Linked DNA regions of Variovorax paradoxus B4. The protein of the gene in region 3 interacts with the protein of the main gene of each other region in a pairwise test. Links are inferred from orthologs where the notes say so. Each region holds a gene or a part of one and is shown on either strand. Other genes may lie near its edges.

Region 1 (7,396 bases), 540 kb from region 3 along the record:
CTCATCGAGAGCTTCGGCCTCGCGCCGCCGGGGCGCTGCGACATCCGGCTGCATGCCGACGGCGACGCCGCCCGCGAGGCGCTGTGGCAGGTGATCGACGGCGCGCGCGAACGCATCGACGTGTGCACCTTCATCATCGGCGACGACGCGCTGGGCCGCGCGGTGATCGAACGGCTGGCGCAGCGCGCGCGCGAAGGCATCAAGGTGCGCGTGCTGCTCGACGGCTTCGGCGCGCTGACCCTGCCGCGCCGCCACATCCGCCTGCTGCGTGCGGCGGGCGGCGAAATCGCCGTGTTCCGCCCCTTCTTCAGCCTGCGCCGCATCGGGCCGCGCAACCTGCGCAACCACCGCAAGTTCACCATTGCCGACGACGGCTGGCTGTGGTCCGGCGGGCGCAACCTCGCCGGCGAATACTTCACCGGCAACGACAGGCACCCCGAAGCCTGGCGCGATCTTTCGTTCGACCTGCGCGGCAGCGTGGCCGCCGCGGCGGCGCGCCAGTTCGACCACGACTGGAGTTCGGTGCGCGGGCGCAAGGCGCGCGCCGTCACGGCCGATGACGTGGAGGAAAGCCCGGGCAGCGCCATGGCGCAGTTCCTGCCGAGCGGCCCCGACCAGACCGAGGACACCGCCCATGCGCTGCTGATCGACGCCTGCTTTCGCGCCGAGCACCGCGTACTCGCCGTCACGCCCTACTTCGTGCCCGGCGACGGGCTGCGCGATGCGCTGCGGCTGGCCGCCCGGCGCGGCGTGCAGGTGACCATCGCCATGCCCGCGCGGTCGAACCACCGCCTGGCCGACTTCGTGCGCGCACGCGCCATGCGCGACCTGGCCCGCGCGGGCGTGAGCTTTCGCATGCTGCCCTTCATGGCCCACGCCAAGGCCGTGGTGGTCGACGACGAGCTGGCCATGTGCGGCTCCATCAACCTCGACCTGCGCAGCCTGCTGCTCAACCACGAGGCGGCCGTGGTGTTCTACGGCCCGCGCGAGATCGACTGGCTGGCCGAGTGGATCGACACCACCGCTTCCGCCGGCGAGCCCTACCGCGCGCGGCGTCCGGGCCTGGTGCGCGACGTGGCCGAAGGGCTGCTGCTCACCGTCGCTTTCCAGCTCTAGCAGGCGCCGCGGTCCTGGCCGCCTCCTTCGCGATGGCATCGAGGCCGGCGAACACGTAGCGCATCAGATCGTCCGCCAGGCCCTCGGCATCCTTCAGGGCCGGCAGCACCTTGCCGGCCAGGTCCTTGGGGGCCACGGTCATCACGATGCAGGGCAGCACCGCGAACAGCAGGGCCCGCTGCACCGAGGGATGGTCCTCGGGCAGGCCCATGATGCCGCCGATCAGGCCGCGGATCAGCCGGGCCTTGGGCAGCACCGCCTGCCGGATCAGCGCAGGCAGCGCCGGCGAAGGCGACAGCGCCTCGCGCAGCACCACCCGGAATCCCCAGGGTGCCCTGGGCTGGCTGCCCAGCTCGATCAGGTGCGTGAGGAACGCGCGCAGCTTGAACCGCGGATCGCCAGCCTCGCTGGCCAGGCTGACCAGTTCGTCCATGCTCACGAGCTGGCGGTGCGCCTCGATCAGCACGGCTTCATAGAGCCCGTCCCGGCTGCCGAAGTGGTAGTTGACCGCCGCCATGTTGGTGCCGGCGCGCGTGCAGATTTCCTTGCTGGTGCTCTCGGCGAAGCCGCGCTCCGCAAACAGCTGGCCCGCGGTTTCGAGGATGTGCAGGCGCGTGGTGCTGCCGTCGGTGCGCTGGATGCGCGCCGCACCCTCGCGCACAGCGGGGGAACGGGGATTGGAAGAGCGTGTCGCCATGCGCCGAGGTTAATCGAACTGAAAAAATACTTCAAATTCAAATTTCAATTTGATAACATCCGGCGAGCATCCGTGTGGAAACCGGCAGGAACCCGCCCATGAACAAGAGACCTCTCATTGCCGCTGCCCTCGTGGCGCTGGCGGCCGCTGCAGGCGGCTGGTGGTACTTCAGCCGCTCGGCCGCGCCGTCCGACCAGCTCGTGCTGTACGGCAACGTCGACGTGCGCCAGGTCTCGCTCGCCTTCAATGCCAGCGAGCGCGTGGCCGAACTCGCGGTGCGCGAAGGCGACCATGTGCGGGCCGGGCAGGTGCTGGGCCGGCTCGACACCCGCTCGCTCGTGCTGCGCGTGGCGCAGTCGCAGGCGCGCATCGGCGTGCAGGAGCAGGCGCTGCTGCGCCTGAAGACCGGCAGCCGCCCCGAGGAACTGGCGCAGGCCGGCGCCCAGGTGGCCGCGGCGCAGGCCGATGCCGACCTTGCCCGGCAGCAGCTCGCGCGCCTGCAGGCCATCGGCCAGACCACGGCCGGACGCGCGGTGAGCCAGCAGGACCTCGACAGTGCGCAGGCCCGCCGCAAGATGGCGCTCGCGCAGCTGGACAATGCGCGCAAGGCGCAGCAGCTCGCGGTGGCCGGCCCGCGCAAGGAAGACATCGCGCAGGCGCAGGCCCAGCTCGAATCCGCACGCGCCGACCTCGCGCTCATGAACCACCAGCTGGCCGAAGCCGAGCTCAAGTCGCCCATCGACGCCGTGGTGCGCGCCCGCCTGCTCGAGCCCGGCGACATGGCTTCGCCGCAGCGCCCGGCCTTCACGCTGGCCATCACCGATCCCAAGTGGGTGCGCGCCTATGTGGCCGAACCCGACCTCGGCCGCGTGCGGCCCGGCCAGCCGGCCAGCGTGGCCACGGACAGCCAGCCCGGCCAGCCGATCGCGGGCAAGGTGGGCTACATCTCGTCGGTCGCCGAGTTCACGCCCAAGACGGTGCAGACCGAGGAGCTGCGCAGCAGCCTGGTCTACGAGATCCGCGTGATGGTCGACGACAAGGAAGACCGGCTGCGGCTCGGCATGCCGGCGACCGTGCGGCTGCAGCTCGCTTCCTCCACCGCCAACGGCAAACCCTGATGCGCGACACCGGGCCCGCCGTGGTTGCACGCTCCCTGCACAAGCGCTTCGTGGCCAAGGGCTCGAAGCAGGTGGTGCGTGCGCTCGACGACGTGTCGCTCGAAGTGCGCTCCGGCACGCTCACGGCGCTGGTCGGCCCCGACGGCGCGGGCAAGACCACGCTGCTGCGGCTGATGGCCGGCCTGATGCGCGCCGACGCAGGCGAACTGCGCGTGCTCGGCATCGACGTGTCGGCCGACCCGCAGGCGGTGCAGGACCGCATCAGCTACATGCCCCAGCGCTTCGGCCTCTACGACGACCTGAGCGTGCAGGAGAACCTCGACCTCTACGCCGACCTGCACGGCGTCCTGGCCGGCCAACGCCGCGCGCGCTATGCGCGGCTGATGGAAATGACCGACCTCGGCCGCTTCACCGACCGCCCCGCGGGCAAGCTTTCGGGCGGCATGAAGCAGAAGCTCGGCCTCGCCTGCACGCTGGTGCGCTCGCCCGACCTGCTGCTGCTCGACGAACCCACCGTGGGCGTCGATCCGCTCTCGCGGCGCGAGCTCTGGCAGATCGTGCAGCAGCTGGTCGACGAGGAAAAGCTTTCGGTGATCGTGAGCACCGCCTACCTCGACGAGGCCGAGCGCTGCAGCCACGTGTTCGTGCTGCAGGAGGGCCGGCTGATCGCGCAGGGCACGCCGGACGAAATTCGCGGCCATGCAGAGGGCACCTGCTTTGTCGCGGCGCCGCCGGACGGCGAGGCGCCACGGCTGATGCAGGCGCGCCTGCTCGATGCGCGGCAAGAGATCGTCGATGCCGTGCCGAAGGGCGGCGAGGTGCACTTCATCCGCCGCCGAGGCACGGACGACGCGGCCCTCGAGAAGCTGCTCGCCGGTGCGCGCGCCGAGCCCGTGCCGCCTCGGCTCGAAGACGGCTTCATGACGCTGCTGCGCGCCCGGCAGGCCACCGACACGAACATCGCGCCATCAGCGGCGAGCGAAGGCCTTGCACCGGCCGAGGGCGAGCCCGGCGAAGTGGTCATCGAGGTGAAGGACCTGGTGCGCCGCTTCGGCGATTTCGTGGCCGTGGCGAGCACCAGCTTCTCGGTGCGGCGCGGTGAGATCTTCGGCCTGCTGGGCCCTAACGGCGCGGGCAAGACCACCACCTTTCGCATGCTCTGCGGCCTGCTGCCCGCGAGCGGCGGGCAACTGCGCGTGGCGGGCGTCGACCTGCGCCACGCGCGCGCGCAGGCCCGCCAGCGCATCGGCTACGTGTCGCAGAAGTTCGCGCTCTACGGCAATCTCACGGTGCGCGAGAACCTCTCGTTCTTCGGCGGCGCCTACGGCCTGCGCGGGCAGAAGCTGCAGGGGCGCATGGACACGGTGCTGCAGCAGTTCGGCCTCGAACGCGAACTCGACGCGCCCAGCGGCCAGCTGCCCGGCGGCTACAGGCAGCGCCTGGCCATGGCCACGGGCCTGCTGCACGAGCCCGAGATCCTGTTCCTCGACGAGCCCACCAGCGGCACCGACCCGCTCGCGCGCCGCGAGTTCTGGCGCCGCATCACGGCACTGGCCGAAGGCGGCACCACCGTCGTCATCACGACCCACTTCATGGAAGAGGCCGAGTACTGCGACCGCATCGTGATCCAGGACGCCGGCAAGGTGCTGGCCATCGGCACGCCGCGCGAGGTGCGGGCGCAGGCACTCGATGGCGAGGACGACGAAAAGCGCATCGACATGGAGCAGGCCTTCATCGGCATCGTCGAGAAGGCGCGGCAGGAAGACAGCTCGGCGGAAAGGCGCGCAGCGCCTGGGGTGCACCAATGAGCGGCTTCCGCACCCGGCTCGTCTCCCTCACGCGCAAGGAGTTTCGCCAGCTGCTGCGCGACCGCAGCAACCTGGCCATCGGCATCCTGCTGCCGATGGTGCTGATCCTGATCTTCGGCTACGGCATGTCGCTGGACGTGAAGAACGCACCGGTGGGCGTGGTGCTCGAAGACCCCTCGCCCACCGCGCATGAGGCCATGGCCGGCCTGCAACTTTCGCCCACCATCGCGCCCGTGCTGCTGGGCTCCATGCACGACGCCGAGGCGTTGATGCGCGAACGCAAGATCGACGGCATCGTGCGCGTGCCCTCGGATTTCTCGCGCGCGCTGGCTGCAGGCAACGCGCACGTGCAGCTCATCGTGCATGGCGCCGACGCCGGGCGCGCGACCATCATCCAGGCCTACGTGAGCGGCGCCCTGGCGCAATCGGCCGTGCGCCAGGCCGACCGCGGCGGCGGCAGCACCGGTGCCGACGCCCCCGCAGCGGGCCGCGTGACCGTGGAGCAGCGCATGTGGTTCAACGCCGCGAACACCAGCACCTGGTACCTGGTGCCGGGCCTCATCGTGCTCATCATGACCCTGGTTGGCGCCTTTCTCACCGCATTGGTGATGGCGCGCGAATGGGAGCGCGGCACGCTCGAGGCGCTGTTCGTCACGCCGGTGCGGCCAGTGGAAATACTGCTGGCCAAGATCATTCCGTATTTCGCTGTCGGCATGCTGGGCCTTGCGCTGTGCCTGCTGGCCGCGCGCTTCCTGTTCGCGGTGCCGATGTACGGCTCGCTGCTCGCGGTGGTGCTCAGCTCGATGCTGTACCTGATCGTGGCGGTGAGCCTGGGGCTGGTGATCTCGTCGGTCACGCGCAACCAGTTTCTCGCGAGCCAGGTGGCGCTGATCGTCACGTTCATGCCTTCGATGATGCTGTCGGGCTTCCTGTTCGACCTGCGCAACGTGCCCACCGCCGTGCGCGTGATCGGCCACGTGCTGCCGGCCACCTACTTCATGGACCTGATCAAGACGCTGTTCCTCGCGGGCGACGTCTGGCCGCTGATCTGGCGCAACTGCACGGTCCTCGTGGCCTATGCGGTCGGCCTGCTGCTGCTTGCCCGCGTGGTCACGCGCAAGAGCCTGGATTGAAGGACCGCCTTCCATGATCGACTTCCTGCTGCGCGTCGCCAACCTCTGCAAGAAGGAGCTGCTCGCCATCTTCAAGGACCCGGCAAGCCGCGTGATCCTGTTCGTTCCCGCCATCATGCAGAGCCTCGTCTTCGGCTATGCCGCCACCTACGACCTCTCGAACGTGCCCTATGCGCTGCTCGACCAGAGCCGCACGGGCGCATCGAGCGAGCTGATTGCGCACCTCGACAGCACCGGCGTCTTCCATCGCGTGGCCACGCTGCGCACGCAGGCCGACATCCGGGAAGTCATCGATACCGAGAAGGCGTTGCTCGTGATCCAGATCGCGCCGAACTTCGAGCAGCAGCTCAGCGCGGGACAGTCCGCGGCCATCCAGCTGATCCTGGATGCGCGCAACTCCAACACCGCGGGCTCCGCGGCCGGCTACGTGAGCGCGGTGGTCGAGCGCTACAACGCCGAGCTGCGCGCGCGCGCCGGCGCACCGCCGGCCCCGCTCACCATCGAATCGCGCGCCTGGTTCAACCCCAACCTCGAAACGCGATGGAACCTGCTGCCCGGCCTGATCGCCGCGCTCAGCATGCTGCAGACGCTGCTGCTCACCGCGCTTTCCGTGGCGCGGGAGCGCGAGCAAGGCACCTTCGACCAGCTGCTGGTCACGCCGATGTCGCCGCTCGAGATCATGATCGGCAAGGCGCTGCCGCCGGTGCTGGTGGGCCTCGCGCAGTCGACGCTGATCCTGCTGGTGGCGCTGTTCTGGTTCGGCATTCCGATGGCGGGCTCGCTGGTCACGCTCTACACCGGGCTGGTTTTCTTCACGGTGGCCAGCGTGGGCATCGGCCTCTCGATTTCGGCGGTGTCGGCCAACATGCAGCAGGCCATGCTCTACACCTTCGTGCTGTTGATGCCGATGATGCTGCTCTCCGGCCTGACCACGCCGGTGCGCAACATGCCGCACGTGCTGCAGGTGATCACCATGGCCAACCCGCTGCGCTTCGCGATCGACCTGGTGCAGCGCGTCTACCTCGAGGGCGTGGGCCTGGCCACGGTGTGGCACAACCTGATTCCGCTGTCGATCATCGCCATCGTCACGCTGCCGCTGGCGGCCTGGCTGTTTCGCCATCGCCTGGTCTGAACCCGGGAGCACCACATGCCTGCATCACGCACCCTCTTCGCATATTCCGTGCTTGCGCTTCTGCTGGGTGGATGCGCCGTGGGGCCCGACCACCGGCCCGCGCAAGTGCAGGCGCCCACCGATTGGTCCGCATGGCACGGCGGCTCGGCGGCGCTGCTCGGCGCCGAGCGCAAGGCCGCGCCGGCGGGCGTCGCATCCGGCGACTGGAAGGCCTTCGGCGATCCGCTGCTCGACCGCTTGCAGGCCCGCGCGCTGGCCGCCAACCATGACCTGCAAACCGCTGCCCTGCGCTTCGCGCAAAGCCGCGTCCAGCGCACCGCGGCGGCGGCGCAGCAGGCGCCGCAGCTCAATGCCAGCGGCAGCGTCAGCCGGCAGCGCCAGAGCGAGAGCGG
Region 2 (7,302 bases), 650 kb from region 3 along the record:
AAGGACAGTTGAACCCATGAACGGTGTCCGCCACTACCTGCTGGCGCTGCAGTTCTTCACGCGCGTGCCGGTGACCGGCCGGCTCGCCGAATGGATCGGCTTCAGCCCGCAGATGCTGCGCGCAAGCGCGGCGCATTTTCCCGGCGTGGGATGGCTCGTGGGTGGCGTGGGCGCGGCTGTTTTCGTGCTCGCGCTGCAAGGCTTGCCGGGCGTGGCCGGTGCGCTCGCCGCGGCGCTGCTGAGCATGGCCGCAACGGTCCTGCTCACCGGCGCTTTCCATGAAGACGGACTGGCCGACGTGGCCGACGGCCTGGGCGGTTCGGCCGACCGCAGCCGCGCGCTCGAGATCATGAAGGACTCGCGCATCGGTGCCTTCGGCGCCATTGCGCTGGTGCTGGCGCTCGGCCTCAAGGCCGCGCTGCTTGCGTCGATGGCGGGGCAGGGCGCGCAGGCGGTGGCTGGTGCCATCGTCGGCGCGCATGTGCTTTCGCGGCTGGCGCCGCTGTTCCTGATCCGCTGGCTGCCGTACGTGGGCGACAGCGGCGCAAGCAAGGCCAAGCCCTTGGCCGATGCGATCGGCGGTGGTGCCTTGCTGGTCGGCGGGCTCTGGTCGGTTCCCGCTGCCGGGCTGGTGCTGCTGACACAGGGCCCCGGAAGAACGATGGCCGTGGCGGTGGCATGCGCTCTTGCGGCGCTGGTCATGGCGCGCATGTTCCGGCGCCGGCTGCAGGGATTCACCGGCGACGGGCTCGGCGCGACGCAGCAGGTGTGCGAGCTCGCGATCTACCTCGCGCTGGCCTGGCAGGCATGAAGCTGTGGCTGGTGCGCCATGCGCAGACAGACGCCGCGCCGGGCCTTTGCTACGGCAGCGCGGATGTGGGCGTGCCGGCGGAGGCGACGCTGGCGGTGGCGCATGCGGTGGCTTCGCGCCTGCCCGCGGACCTTGCGCTGGCCCACTCGCCCCTGCGGCGCTGCGCCGAACTCGCGCAAGCCATCGGCAGGCTGCGTCCGGACCTTGCCACGCGCGCCGACCCGCGACTGGCCGAGATGGATTTCGGCGCCTGGGAAGGCCGGCCCTGGTCGTCGATCGCCCGCACCGAGTTCGACGCGTGGACCTGCAATTTCGCCGAAGGGATCCCGGGCGGGCATGGCGAAAGCACGGCCTGCTTCATGCAGCGCATCGGCACGGCCTTCGACGAATGGCGCGCATCGCAGCAGGATGCGGTGTGGGTCACGCACGCGGGCGTGATGCGGGCGGTGGCACTGCTGCATCGCGGCGTGCGGCGCGTCGACGACGCCGCGCAATGGCCGTCGGCGCCCATTGACTACGGGGCGTGCCAGCTGATCGAATGCGGCTGATGCGCGGCGGCACCCGCTGCCGCGCGCCCGTCCGCCACAGCGATGCCGACACTGTCCAAGAACGAACGCCTCTACGTCCGCCTCGACGACGACCCCTTGCATGGGCCGGAGGCCGACATGCCCGCGGGTACGCTGCGCGCCTTTCCGGTCGCCGGGCCGCTGCGGGCGCACGTTGCGCACATTCTTCTCTACAGGGAAACGCTGCCCGAAGGCCGCGAGGTGCTGGAGCGCGTGCTGCCCGATGGGGCGGTGCGGCTGGTCTTCAACCTGGGCGATGCACCCTCGGCGGGCGAGGGTGCCGGGCAAGCCGTCGAGGCCATCGGCGCGTCGGCGGCGCCGGCCCTCGTGCGCCTCTGCCGGAAGATGGAGGGGCTGTCGGTGACCTTGCGTCCCGGCGCGGCCGCGGCGCTGCTGGGAAGGCCGGCCAGCGAGATCGCTGGCACCGCCGTGCACCTGGACGAGCTGTGGCATGGCCGTGGTGCCGAACTGCTGGAGCGCATCGCCCTGCAGCCGGATGACGTGTCGCGTGTGACGGTGCTGTGTGCGGCCCTGCAGCACCGGCTGGCCGATGGCGATGCCACTGTCCACCCGGCGGCGATGCGCGCGGCACAGCTCATCGCCACGTCGGGCGGACGGCGTCCGCTGCGCGAGGTGGCGCAGGTCGTCGGCCTTGGCGAAAGGCGGCTGCAGCAGGTCTTTCGGCAGCAGGTGGGCCTGTCGCCCCGTGCCTGGAGCCGGCTCGCGCGGCTGCATGCCTGCGTGCGCGCATTGCGCCTGCAGCGCGAACCCGCCTGGGCGGACCTTGCGCTGGACGGGGGCTTCTATGACCAATCGCACCTCATCAACGAGTTCCAGGCCCTTTGCGGCCTCACGCCGACGGAGTTTCTGGGACGCGCGATTTCGGGTTCTTCCAAGACGGCGGATTGATGCGGCCTTACTGTTGCTTCGAACTCGCAACGAAAGGACAGGACGATGCAATCGGAAAGCAGGGAGCGGCCGCTGAAGGGCCGCGTGGCCGTGGTCACCGGCGCCAGCCGCGGCGCGGGCCGCGGCATTGCGCTGGAACTGGGCGCCGCGGGCGCCACCGTGTACGTCACCGGGCGAAGCACGCGCGGGCAGCCGGCAAGAGGCTATGGCCAGCTGCTCGCGCTCTCGGAACTCGAAGCCCTGCCGGGCAGCATCGACGAAACGGCCGACGAGGTCGCGCGCATGGGCGGACGCGGCATTGCGGTGCGCTGCGATCACACGCAGGAAGACGAGGTGAAGCAGCTCTTTGCGCAGGTGCAGCGCGAGCAGGGCCGTGTGGACCTGCTCGTCAACAACGCCTGGGGCGGCCACGAAACTTTCACCGGCGTGTTCGAGGCACCGTTCTGGGAGCATCCGCTTTCCAACTGGGACTCGATGTTCGACCGCGGCGTGCGCAACCACCTGCTCACCAGCCGATTCGCCGCGCCAGTGATGGTGGCGCAAAAGAGCGGGCTGATCGTGACCACCACCTTCTGGGACCGCGACAACTACCTGCGCGGGAACCTGTTCTACGACCTCGCCAAATCGGCCATGACCCGGCTGGCCTTTGGCATGGCGCAGGAACTTCGTCCCCACGGCGTCGCTTCGCTCGCCGTGTCGCCGGGCTGGATGCGCACCGAGTTCGTGCTGGCCGGCCACAAGACCGACGAGGCGCACTGGCGCGAGCGCCCGGCGCTGGCGCGGACCGAGTCGCCGCGCTATCTCGGCCGCGCGGTGGCGGCGCTGGCGGGCGATGCGCAGGTGCTGGAGAAGAGCGGCGGCGTGCACCGCGTGGCCGACCTGGCCCGGGAATACGGTTTCACCGACGTCGATGGCCGGCAGGTCCAAGCGTTCGAAATGTAGAGCGCCCGGCTCAGCCCGGCTTGGGCGCCGGCGTCTTCGGCTTGTAGTCGCACAGCGTGTGCGCCGCGCATTCCCAGCAGCGGGGCTTGCGCGCCACGCAGATGTAGCGCCCGTGCAGGATCAGCCAATGGTGCGCATGCAGCCGGAATTCGAACGGGACACGTTTCTCCAGCTTGAGTTCCACTTCGAGCGGCGTCTTGCCCGGCGCAAGCCCGGTGCGGTTGCCGACGCGGAAGATGTGCGTGTCGACCGCGATCGTCGCCTCGCCGAACGCCACGTTGAGCACCACGTTGGCGGTCTTGCGGCCGACGCCCGGCAGCGCCTCGAGCTCGGCGCGCGTGCGGGGCACCTCGCCGCCGTGCAGTTCCACCAGCATGCGGCAGGTCTCGATCAGGTGCCTGGCCTTGCTGCGGTAGAGCCCGATGGTCTTGATGTATTCCTCCAGGCCTTCCACGCCCAGCCCGAGGATCGCCTGCGGCGTGTTCGCCACTGGAAAAAGCTTGCGCGTGGCCTTGTTCACGCCCACGTCGGTCGCCTGCGCGGAGAGCAGCACGGCGGCCAGCAGTTCGAACGGCGTGGTGTATTCGAGCTCGGTTTCGGGGGTGGGATTGGCCGCCTGCAGGGTGGCGAAGAAGAGGGGAATGTTGTCTTTTTTCATGGGATCTGAAAGCGCGGCGCTCGTCTGCCGCGCGGAGCAGGGCGGCGATAGACGCAATATATCGTTGAAAGGCGATAGCCTTACGCAGCTTTATTGCCCGCGGCTTTCGCCACAATAGCGCCCCAGAAAGTGAGACTTCCCATGCAATTCGCTTCCCGCCTCGACAACGTCGAAACCTCCGCCATCCGCGAACTCTTCAAGCTGCTCGGCAAGCCCGGCATCATCAGCTTTGCGGGCGGCTTCCCCGACAGCGCCATGTTCGACGTGGAGGGCCTGAAGGAGGCGAGCCAGAAGGCGCTGACCGAGGAGCCCGGCGGCGCGCTGCAGTACGGCGCCACCGAAGGCTACGAGCCGCTGCGCACGCAGCTCAGCGCCTTCATGAAGACCAAGGGCGTCGACGTGGACACTAGCGGCCTGATCGTCACCACCGGCAGCCAGCAGGCGCTCGACCTGCTGGGCAAGACCATGATCTCGCCCGGCGACAAGGTGATCGTCGAAGGCCCGACCTTCCTGGCCACCATCCAGTGCTTCCGCCTCTACGGCGCGCAGCTCATCAGCGCGCCCATCGATGCCAACGGCGTGAAGACCGACGAGCTCGAGAAACTCATCGCCGAGCACAAGCCCAAGTTCGTCTACCTGATTCCCACCTTCGGCAACCCGAGCGGTGCCATGCTGAGCCTGGAGCGCCGCAAGAAGGTGCTCGAACTGGCGGTCAAGTACCAGACGCTGATCGTCGAGGACGATCCCTACGGCGACCTCTACTTCGGCGAAGCGCCGCCGCCTTCGATCCTGGCGCTGAGCAAGGACGTACCAGGCAGCCGCGAGCTGCTCGCGCACTGCGGCAGCCTGAGCAAGGTGCTGAGCCCGGGCCTGCGCATCGGCTGGATGATCGCGCCGGCCGAGCTGCTGGCCAAGGCCACGATGTGCAAGCAGTTCAGCGATGCGCACACCAGCACCTTCTCGCAGGCCACGGCCGCGCAATACCTCAAGAGCGGCCGCATGCCGGCCACGCTGGCGCACGTGCGCGAGGTGTACGGCCAGCGCGCGCAGGCCATGGGCGCGGCGCTCAAGCGCGAACTGGGCGATGCGGTGAGTTTCACGCAGCCGCAGGGCGGCCTGTTCTTCTGGGCCCGCCTCACAGGGGCCAATGGCAAGCTGGCCGATGCCAACGAACTGGCCAAGCGCGCCATCGAGAAGCTCGTGGCCTTCGTGCCCGGGGCGCCGTTCTATGCCGAGAAGCCCGACCTGGCGACGCTGCGGCTGAGCTTTGCGACGGCCGACGTGGCCAAGATCGAAGAGGGCGTGAAGCGCCTGGGCCAGGCCCTGTAGGCCGTCAGTTCAGGGCGAGCGGTGCAGGCGGGGCGCCGCCAGCAGCGCCAGGTTGTCCGCAATGGCCGCATCCACGTTCGGATAGCGGCCTTTCATTTTCGATAGCGTCATGATGGTCTGCAGCGCCTTCAGGTCCTTGACTGAGGGTGCGACCTTGATCTGCGCGATGGCCGCCGATGCGTTGCCGCCGTTGACCAATGCCATCACCTTGCTTGCCCAGTCGTTTGCGCGCGCCATGTCTTCACCTGCTTTCGTTAAAACCACCGCCGACTGTACACAGGCTGCGGGTTAGGATCGACCATGAGAAAAACCTTTCAGCTTCAGGTCGAGGGCAAGCACCCCGACCGCCTCCTCGAAGCCATCAAGCACGAGATCCGCAAGTACATCAAGCGCGAGCGGCGCCGCGAGTTGCCCGAGGGCAGCGACTTCTGGGACTTCGATTGCAGGTTCGGCGCCTCGGCAGAAGCCGCCGAAGTCGTACACCTGTCGGCCATCACAGGTCTGATCGACGGCATCGTCAAGGATGCCGGCAAGCAGTTCTACGTCGAGATCCTGGCCAAGCCCGGCAAGCGCAAGCCGCGCGCGGCCGGGGAGCCGGCAGCGGAAGAATCGCCCGAAGAAATCTAGCCGACCCTCAGAGCAGGCCCTGCGCGAGCCGCAGCCCGTGGCGCTGCTCCGCATCCTGCAGCGAACGTGCGATCGACGGGTGCAGCCGCACCCCGTTCTTCGACTGCGCATCGCGGCGCTTCAAGCCGCCTTCGCCCGGCAGCCGCACGGGCTTGGCCGGGTCAATGGGCACGTTGTTGCGGCACTGCGCCGCCACATGGTCCATCTGCCGCAGGAAAGCTTCCTTGCCGCCGAAGGCATGCAGATCGTGCAGCGTGACGTGCACCGTCGCGCCCCAGCCTTCGGGCGGGTCGGCCCGGCCATGGCCCGCGAGCCCGGCGGTCAGCGTCTCGACCAGCAATGCCATGCCATAGCCCTTGTGCCCATGGCTCAAGCCCCCCACGGGCAGCAGCGTGCCGGGCGGCTGGTCGAACAGCACCTGCGGGTCGTTCGACGGCTTGCCGGTGGCGTCGATCAGCCATTCCTCCGCAAAGGTTTCGCCCGCGGCGCGCTTGCGGTTGCTCATGCCGTTGGTGGTGATGGAGGCCGAGATGTCGACCATCACGCCGCCTTGCGAGAGCGGAAAGCCCATGGCCAGCGGATTCGGCGTGAACACCGCCTGCGTGCCGCCGAAGGGCGCGACGCTGGCCGTGTTGGGGTCGGAGCAGGCGAGCAGCATCAGCATGTCTTCCTCGAGCGCGCGCAGCATGTAGACGGCGAGGCAGGCGATGTGGTGGCTGCGGCGGATCACGAGCGAGGCGGTGCCGAGTTCGCGGGCGCGAGGAACCAGCAGGTCCATGCCCTGGTCCATGAGCCAGGGGCCGGGCAGGCGCTTGCCGTCCCAGAGCACGGCAGCGGGGCGGTCCGACAGCACTTCGGGCGCGCCGCCCGGCGTCATGCCGCCGGATTCGAGTTCCTTCACATAGCCGGCCAGCAGCGCGAGGCCGTGCGTGTCGTGCCCAAGCAGGTCGCCTTCGACCAGGGTACGGGCGACGCTGTCGGCCATCGGGGCGGCGAGCCCGGCCTTCTGCAGCAGGGCGCTGGCGTAGTCCTTGAGCGCGTCGGCGCGGTAGAGCGGGGCGGTTGTGTCGGTCATCTCAGGTCTCCATCAAGCTGTTTGTTGCGGGGCTGCTTGTGTTTGTGGGGTGTGTTCGTGCGGGCGCTGTTGTTCAGGGTGCGTGCACAGGCCACCGGGTACTCCCCTCCGCGAATGTCCCCCGGCCTTCGGCTTCCTCCTTTATTTCGCGTGCGGGAGTACCCGGTGCCCTGCGCACGAGGGCACGCCGCTGGTGCGTCTGAGATCAACAACTGTTCTGAACAACGATCACGCTGGCGGTGTGCTCTGCGCAGCGAAATAAAGGAGGAGGCCGCAGGCCGGGGGACATTCGCGGAGCAGAGCACACCGCCAGCGTGATCGCGCCCCGAACCCAATGCCTCACACACGGCAAGGTCTCATTTCAGGACTTCCAGCAGGCGGTCGA
Region 3 (7,710 bases):
CGCCGGAGCCGGTGCCGGCGCTGCCTTGGGTGCGGGAGCAGCAGCCGCAGAGGCTGGCGCGGGCGCAGCTGCCGCCGGTGCAGGCGCCGCGGCACCGTCCACCTCCAGCGTCAGCACCACGGAGCCTTCCTTGACCTTGTCGCCCACCTTGACCGCCAGCGACTTCACCACGCCGGCTGCCGACGACGGAATCTCCATCGAGGCCTTGTCCGATTCGACCGTGATCAGCGACTGCTCGGCCTTGACCGTGTCGCCGACATTGACCAGCACCTCGATCACCGCGACTTCGTCGAAGTCGCCGATGTCGGGCACCTTGATTTGTTGTTCGCTCATTTGGACACTTTCAGTTTGAGTGTGAGAACGTCGACCGGTGGGGCCGAATTGCGATCGAATTCGCAGGCGGCGGCGATCCCCGCCTCCGCCACGTCGCGCGAGCTGCGCGACTTGATGTCATAGGCCGCGTGCATGGCGCCGAGCGCAAAGCTGCGTCCCGAGCCGATGGACCAGAACTGCTTGAACTCGAACACCTCGCGGTAGCTGTAGATGCCGTAGATGCCGCTCTGGTTGGCCATCAGCATCGTGAACTGGCTCGACTCGTAGGGCTCGTGCTCGTCTTCCTTGGTCTGCATGAAGAACGAGTCCTTCAGCACCGGATGCAGCAGCGTGAAGGTGCGGAAGATCTCGTGCTTGCTGCCGAACAGCAGCGCCTCGCGCGGCTGCGCGGCCAGCGCATGCTGCAGCACCAGGAAGTGCGCAGCGGCGCCGGCCACGGCAAACAGGCTCTGCCCCGCCGCGTCTTCGACAGTGAAGATCTTCTGGTTCGCCTCGGCGCGGTGCGAGAGCCGCGTGTCGCCGAAGGTCACCAGCGAGTCAGCGGCCATCGTGACCTGGCCGCCTTTGCGGACGGCCACTACCGTGGTCATAGCAGGATTCGGCGATAGTCCGCGAGCACTTGCCCAAGATAGGCGTTGAAGCGCGCGGCCAGGGCACCATCGATCACGCGGTGGTCGTACGACAGCGACAGCGGCAGCGTCAGGCGCGGCACGAACTGCTTGCCGTCCCACACCGGCTTCATCTGGCCCTTGGAGAGGCCGAGGATGGCCACTTCGGGGGCGTTGATGATGGGTGTGAAGTGCGTGCCGCCGATGCCGCCGAGCGAGCTGATCGAGAAGCAGCCGCCCTGCATGTCGGCCGAACCGAGCTTGCCGTCGCGCGCCTTCTTGGCGAGCTCGCCCATTTCCTGGCTGATCTGCAGGATGCCCTTCTTGTCGGCATCCTTCAGCACCGGCACCACGAGCCCGTTGGGCGTGTCGGCCGCGAAGCCGATGTGGAAGTACTGCTTGTAGACCAGCTGGTCGCCGTCGAGGCTGGCGTTGAAGTCGGGGAATTTCTTCAGCGCCGCAACCACCGCCTTGATCACGAAGGCCAGCATCGTGACCTTGATGCCCGACTTCTCGTTTTCCTTGTTGGTGGAGACGCGGAAGGCCTCGAGCTCGGTGATGTCGGCTTCGTCGTTGTTGGTGACGTGCGGGATCATCACCCAGTTGCGGTGCAGGTTGGCGCCGCTGAGCTTCTTGATGCGCGACAGGTCCTTGCGCTCGACCGTGCCGAACTTCGCGAAGTCGACCTTGGGCCAGGGAATGAGGCCCAGTGCGGCGCCGTCTGCGCCGCCGCCGGTCGGTGCCTTGGCCGCCGAGGCCTTGGTGCTGGCCTGGCCGCTCATCACGGCCTTGGTGAAACCCTGGACGTCTTCCTGCGTGATGCGGCCCTTGGGGCCGGAGCCCTTGACCTCCTCGAGCGGCACGCCGAGTTCGCGGGCGAACTTGCGCACCGAGGGCGAGGCGTGCGGCAGGTTGGCGCTGGGCGCCGTGGTGGGATCGTGCGGCGCGGCTGCGGACGGTGCCGGCGAAGCGGCGGGTGCCGGTGCGCTGGCGGTCGCGGCAGCCGGTGCGGCTGCGGCTGCGGCAGCTTGCGCGGGCGCAGGGGTTGCGGCACCCGCAGCACCTTCGAGCACGGCGATCAGGTCACCGATGTTGACGGTATCGCCGACCTTGACCTTGAGTTCCTTGAGCACGCCGGCCGCCGACGACGGGATTTCCATCGAGGCCTTGTCCGACTCCACCGTGATCAGCGACTGGTCGGCCGCGATCGTGTCGCCGGGTTTCACCAGCAGCTCGATGACTGCGACGTCCTTGAAGTCGCCGATGTCCGGCACCTTGACGTCGATCGAGCCCGACACGGCCGGCGCGGCGGCAGGCGCGGGCGCCGCTGCCGCAGGGGCCGGTGCTGCGGCCGCAGGAGCCGCGGCAGGTGCGGCAGCCGGCGCTGCAGCAGCACCCGCTTCCTCGGCCTCGAGCACCAGCACCACCGAGCCCTCTTTCACCTTGCCGCCGACCGCGACCTTGATCTCCTTGACCACACCGGCGGTCGACGACGGAATCTCCATCGACGCCTTGTCCGATTCCACGGTGATGAGCGACTGCTCGGCCTTGACCGTGTCGCCCACCTTCACAAGCACCTCGATCACCGCGACTTCATCGAAATCGCCGATGTCCGGCACCTTGACTTCCACTGCTGCCATATCGTTTGTCTCCCGCCGTGAGGCGCCGTTCGTTCGTTGGTTGTTGATGTTCAAGCGTAAAGCGGGTTGACCTTGTCGACATTGATGCCGTACTTCTTGATCGCCTCGACCACCTTGGCCACAGGCACCGTGCCGTCTTCGCTCAGCGCCTTGAGCGCAGCCACCACGATGTAGTGGCGGTTGATTTCGAAGTGCTCGCGCAGCTTGTTGCGGAAGTCGCTGCGGCCGAAGCCGTCTGTGCCCAGCACCTTGTAGGTGCGGCCCTTCGGGATGAAGGGGCGGATCTGTTCCGCATACGCCTTCATGTAGTCGGTCGATGCCACCACCGGACCGGCCGTGGGTGCGAGCTGCTCGGCCACGAAGGGCACGCGTGGCGCCTGGTCCGGGTGCAACAGGTTCCAGCGGTCGGCGTCCTGGCCGTCGCGCGTCAGCTCGTTGAAGCTCGGGCAGCTCCACACCGAGGCGGAGACGCCCCAGTCCTTTTCGAGCAGCTCTTGCGCAGCGAAGCTTTCGCGCAGGATCGTGCCGCTGCCCAGCAGTTGCACGGTGGGCGACTTGGCCTTCAGCGCCGGGCCCTGCTTCGACAGGTACATGCCCTTGATGATCTGCTCTTCGGTGCCGGGCTGCAGGCCGGGCATCGGGTAGTTCTCGTTGAGCAGCGTGAGGTAGTAGTAGACGTTGTCCTGGCGCTCGACCATGCGCTTCAAGCCGTGGTGCAGGATCACGCCCACTTCATGCGCGAAGGTCGGGTCGTAGCTCACGCAGTTCGGGATGGTGTTGGCCAGGATGTGGCTGTGGCCGTCTTCGTGCTGCAGGCCTTCGCCGTTGAGCGTGGTGCGCCCCGAGGTGCCGCCCAGCAGGAAGCCGCGCGCCTGCATGTCGCCGGCCGCCCAGGCCAGGTCGCCGATGCGCTGGAAGCCGAACATCGAGTAGTACACGTAGAACGGCACCATGATGCGATTGTTCGTGCTGTACGACGTGGCCGCCGCGATCCAGCTCGACATGCCGCCCGCTTCGTTGATGCCTTCCTGCAGGATCTGGCCGGCCTTGTCTTCCTTGTAGTACATGACCTGGTCCTTGTCGACCGGGGTGTACTGCTGGCCTGCGGGGTTGTAGATGCCGATCTGGCGGAACAACCCTTCCATGCCGAAGGTCCGTGCTTCGTCCACGAGGATGGGAACGACGCGCGGGCCCAGGGCCTTGTCGCGCAGCAGCTGCGTGAGGAAGCGCACGTAGGCCTGCGTGGTCGAGATCTCGCGGCCTTCGGCCGTGGGCTCCATCACCGACTTGAAGACGTCGAGCGAAGGCACCGTGAAGCTCTCGTCGGCCTTGGTGCGGCGGTGCGGCAGGTAGCCGCCGAGGGCCTTGCGGCGCTCGTGCAGGTACTTCATTTCCGGCGTGTCGTCGGCCGGCCTGTAGAACGGCAGGTCGGAGATCTGGCTGTCCGGGATCGGGATGTTGAAGCGGTCGCGGAAGGCCTTGATGTCCTCGTCGCCGAGCTTCTTGGTCTGGTGGACCGTGTTCTTGCCCTCGCCGATCTTGCCCATGCCGAAGCCCTTGACCGTCTTGATCAGGAGCACCGTCGGCTGGCCCTTGTGCTTCACGGCCGCGTCGAAGGCCGCGTAGACCTTTTGCGAATCGTGGCCACCGCGGCGCAGTTGCCAGATGTCGTCGTCGCTCATCTTGGACACCATTTCGAGCGTGCGCGGGTCACGGCCGAAGAAATGCTTGCGCACGTAGGCGCCGTCGTTGGCCTTGAAGGCCTGGTAGTCGCCGTCGTTGGTCTCCATCATGATCTTGCGCAGCGCTCCGTCCTTGTCGCGCGCCAGCAGCGGGTCCCAGCTGCTGCCCCAGATCAGCTTGATGACGTTCCAGCCCGAACCGCGGAACTCGCCTTCGAGCTCCTGGATGATCTTGCCGTTGCCGCGCACCGGCCCGTCCAGGCGCTGCAGGTTGCAGTTGATGACGAAGATCAGGTTGTCGAGGCCTTCGCGCGCGGCGAGGCCGATGGCGCCCAGCGATTCGACCTCGTCCATTTCGCCGTCGCCGCAGAACACCCAGACCTTGCGGTTCTCGGTGTTGGCGATGCCACGGGCATGCAGGTACTTGAGGAAGCGGGCCTGGTAGATGGCCATCAGCGGGCCGAGGCCCATCGAGACGGTCGGGAATTGCCAGAACTCGGGCATCAGCTTCGGATGCGGGTAGCTGGACAGGCCGTTGCCGTCGACTTCCTGGCGGAAATTGAGAAGTTGTTCTTCGCTCAGGCGGCCTTCGAGGTAGGCGCGGGCATAGATGCCGGGCGAGACGTGGCCCTGGATGTAGAGGCAGTCGCCGCCGTGGTTTTCGCTCTCGGCGTGCCAGAAGTGGTTGAAACCGGCACCGAACATGTTGGCCAGCGAGGCGAAGGAGCCGATGTGGCCGCCCAGGTCGCCGCCTTCGGCGGGGTGGTGGCGGTTGGCCTTGACCACCATCGCCATGGCGTTCCAGCGCATGTAGGCGCGCAGGCGCTCCTCGATCTCGAGGTTGCCGGGGCAGCGCTCTTCCTGGTCGGGCTCGATGGTGTTGACGTAGGCCGTATTGGCGGAGAACGGCTTGTCGATGCTGTGTTGCCGCGCATGTTCGAGCAGCTGCTCGAGAAGGAAGTGGGCCCGTTCAGGTCCCTCGCTTTGAATCACGGAGGACAGTGCATCCATCCATTCACGGGTTTCCTGGGCGTCCGCGTCGTTCGCGGCCGAACCGAACAGGTTCTCGGGATTTGCCGACATGCTTGTCTCTCCTTTAGGGCTGTGGCTGTAATTTAGTGCGCTCTTCGATCACCGCGCGGGAGTTTCTCATAGAAATACTTCTATTTCAAATGGTGCATGCTAATTTCTCAATATGAAATTTAGAAACAAAGTCGCCCGCGCCGGAATCAATGGCACTGCGGCCCCTCTCTCCTTGGCACAGGGGCCATCACCTAAACTCGCAGGATGCCTTTTTCCTCTCCGCTGGCGGTTGCCCGCAGCGCCGTGAATGCGTCTCCGCTCTCGTGGTGGCGCCGCTGGTGGCGCCAGCAAACGCCGGTGCTGCAAGACGCGGTCGCCATGCTGGCGCCGATCGCGGCGGTGCTGCTGTTTCTGGCCGCCATCGTTTCGGCGTTCTGGTACCTGCGCACCGAAGAAGTCGAGCGCGAGCAGGAGTCGGTGCGGCGGGACGTCGAATACGCGCAGCAGCGCATGCGCCTGCGCCTGCTCGAACGCCAGGAACAGCTGATGCGCATCGCGCGCGACGCCTCGAACCGCGAGATCGACCCGATCGAATTCGCGAGCCGCGCGGAATCGCTGGTGAGCCAGTTTCCCGAGCTGCAGACCGTCACCTGGATCGACGATCGGCGCCGTTTCAAGGCCGGCTATTCGGCGCCGAGCGTGCATCCTGCGCAGCAGCACCTGATCGGCGACGTGCTGCGCCCGGGCGACGTGGAGAGCAACTACGCCCTGGCGCGCGAGCTGCGCCAGCCGGTTTTCTCCCAGCCGGTGGCGGGCGGCGATCCCGCGGCGATGCTGCAGCTGCACATTCCCCTCTTCGACCAGGGCCTGTTCGCGGGCGTGGTGCTGGGCGAATTTTCGGTCGATGGCCTGCTGCGCTACGGCATGCCGTCGGAAGTGCAGGCGCGCTACGCGGTCTCGCTGCTCGACGCCAAAGGCAGCGTGCTCGCGGGCAATACGGCCAACCCGAGGGAAAGCGGCACGCGGCTCCTCCCCTGGACGGAAAGAACCAATGAGTACGAGGTGCCGGTTTCGCCCGTCGGCAACGCGCTGGTATTGCGCGCCCAGGCCTACCGCACTTCGCAGGGGGTGGTCGGCAACGGCCTGTTCTGGCTGGTCTGTGCGCTCAGCGTGCTGACGAGCTGGATGCTGATCGGCACCTGGCGCCACACCCGGCGGCGCCAGCAGGCACAGCAGCGGCTGGTCGCCGAGACCAACTTCAGGCGCGCGATGGAAAACTCCATGCTGACCGGCATGCGCGTGCTCGACCTGCAGGGGCGCATCACCTACGTGAACGCCGCCTTCTGCGCGATGACCGGCTGGAGCGAGGCCGAACTGGTGGGCCAGTCGCCGCCCTTCCCCTACTGGCTGGAGTCGGACCGCGAAGTCATGAACGAGCGGCTCGAGGAAGAACTGCACGGACGCGCCCTGCCCGGCGGCTTCCAGGTGCGCGTGAAGCGCAAGAACGGCAGCGTGTTCAATGCCCGGCTCTATGTATCGCCGCTGATCGACGCACGCGGCCACCAGACCGGCTGGATGACGTCGATGACCGACATCACCGAGCCCACGCGCATCCGCGAGCAGTTGTCGGCATCGTACGAACGCTTCACCACGGTGCTGGAGGCACTCGACGCCGCCGTGTCGGTCGCGCCCATCGGCAGCGAAGAGCTGCTGTTCGCGAACAAGCTGTACCGCCTCTGGTTCGGCTCCGACACCGTCGGCCACCTGGGCATGGTGGCGCAGGCCGGCGTGCCGGCCTCGAACGCGCATGACGAAGGCCTCGACGACGTCGACCCGTACGCCGGCCTCCCGATCGATACCCTGACCGCCGCACAGACGGCCAACAACGAGATCTTCGTGCCGCACCTGGGCAAGTGGCTCGAAGTGCGTTCGCGCTACCTGACATGGGTCGACGGCCGGCTGGCCCAGCTGGTGATTGCCACCGACATCACGCCGCGGCGCGATGCCGAGGAGCAGGCCGCCGCGCAGGCCGACCGCGCACAGGCCGCGAGCCGCCTGATCACCATGGGCGAAATGGCGTCGAGCGTGGCGCACGAACTCAATCAGCCGCTCACGGCCATCACCAACTACTGCAACGGAATGATGTCGCGCCTCAAGGGGCAGGCCATCGACACCGAGGCGCTGCTCGCGGCGCTGGAGAAAACCTCCAAGCAGGCGCAGCGCGCGGGACAGATCATCCAGCGCATCCGCTCCTTCGTGAAGCGCAGCGAGCCCAACCGCACGGCCGCCGACGTGTCCACCATGGTCAGCGAAGCGGTCGAACTCGCAGGCATCGAGCTGCGGCGGCGCAACGTGCGGCTCAACCACTACGTGGCCGCGCGGCTGCCGGTGGTGCAGGTGGACCCGATCCTGATCGAGCAGGTG

What was found. The genes of interacting proteins can lie anywhere in the genome.
Region 1: the proteins of aceE (region 3) and VAPA_RS09010 interact in binary tests that used the Escherichia coli proteins (3 or more experiments, as listed by UniProt). The link is inferred for Variovorax paradoxus B4 from one-to-one orthologs.
Region 2: the proteins of aceE (region 3) and nth interact in binary tests that used the Escherichia coli proteins (3 or more experiments, as listed by UniProt). The link is inferred for Variovorax paradoxus B4 from one-to-one orthologs.

What each region holds. Positions count from the first base shown.
Region 1 is NC_022247.1:1,955,581-1,962,976, reverse strand. Bases 2,336-5,334 are described here. They hold VAPA_RS09010 (ATP-binding cassette domain-containing protein), read left to right. Parts: upstream 2,336-2,930; coding sequence 2,931-4,739; downstream 4,740-5,334. Other genes in these bases: VAPA_RS09005 (ABC transporter permease), read left to right, coding at 4,736-5,334; VAPA_RS09015 (HlyD family efflux transporter periplasmic adaptor subunit), read left to right, coding at 2,336-2,931. In the rest of the region: VAPA_RS09025 (phospholipase D-like domain-containing protein), read left to right, coding at 1-1,116; VAPA_RS09020 (TetR/AcrR family transcriptional regulator), read right to left, coding at 1,094-1,813; more of VAPA_RS09015, read left to right, coding at 1,912-2,335; more of VAPA_RS09005, read left to right, coding at 5,335-5,872; VAPA_RS09000 (ABC transporter permease), read left to right, coding at 5,886-7,004; VAPA_RS08995 (efflux transporter outer membrane subunit), read left to right, coding at 7,020-7,396. UniProt on the Escherichia coli protein: Part of the ABC transporter complex YbhFSR that could be involved in efflux of cefoperazone. Probably responsible for energy coupling to the transport system.
Region 2 is NC_022247.1:3,142,703-3,150,004, reverse strand. The notes cover bases 2,063-4,967. They hold nth (endonuclease III), read right to left. Parts: upstream 3,887-4,967; coding sequence 3,239-3,886; downstream 2,063-3,238. Other genes in these bases: VAPA_RS14675 (aminotransferase-like domain-containing protein), read left to right, coding at 4,028-4,967; VAPA_RS14685 (SDR family NAD(P)-dependent oxidoreductase), read left to right, coding at 2,332-3,228; VAPA_RS14690 (helix-turn-helix domain-containing protein), read left to right, coding at 2,063-2,286. In the rest of the region: cobT (nicotinate-nucleotide--dimethylbenzimidazole phosphoribosyltransferase), read left to right, coding at 1-12; VAPA_RS14700 (adenosylcobinamide-GDP ribazoletransferase), read left to right, coding at 17-811; VAPA_RS14695 (histidine phosphatase family protein), read left to right, coding at 808-1,359; more of VAPA_RS14690, read left to right, coding at 1,402-2,062; more of VAPA_RS14675, read left to right, coding at 4,968-5,215; VAPA_RS14670 (hypothetical protein), read right to left, coding at 5,225-5,452; VAPA_RS14665 (DUF6172 family protein), read left to right, coding at 5,516-5,842; VAPA_RS14660 (Ldh family oxidoreductase), read right to left, coding at 5,850-6,917; phosphoserine phosphatase SerB, read right to left, coding at 7,274-7,302. UniProt on the Escherichia coli protein: DNA repair enzyme that has both DNA N-glycosylase activity and AP-lyase activity. The DNA N-glycosylase activity releases various damaged pyrimidines from DNA by cleaving the N-glycosidic bond, leaving an AP (apurinic/apyrimidinic) site.
Region 3 is NC_022247.1:2,492,361-2,500,070, reverse strand. The notes cover bases 2,432-5,744. They hold aceE (pyruvate dehydrogenase (acetyl-transferring), homodimeric type), read right to left. Parts: upstream 5,347-5,744; coding sequence 2,632-5,346; downstream 2,432-2,631. Other genes in these bases: VAPA_RS11515 (PAS domain-containing sensor histidine kinase), read left to right, coding at 5,551-5,744; aceF (dihydrolipoyllysine-residue acetyltransferase), read right to left, coding at 2,432-2,581. Also shown: lpdA (dihydrolipoyl dehydrogenase), read right to left, coding at 1-333; VAPA_RS11530 (Ntn hydrolase family protein), read right to left, coding at 330-923; more of aceF, read right to left, coding at 920-2,431; more of VAPA_RS11515, read left to right, coding at 5,745-7,710. UniProt on the Escherichia coli protein: Component of the pyruvate dehydrogenase (PDH) complex, that catalyzes the overall conversion of pyruvate to acetyl-CoA and CO(2).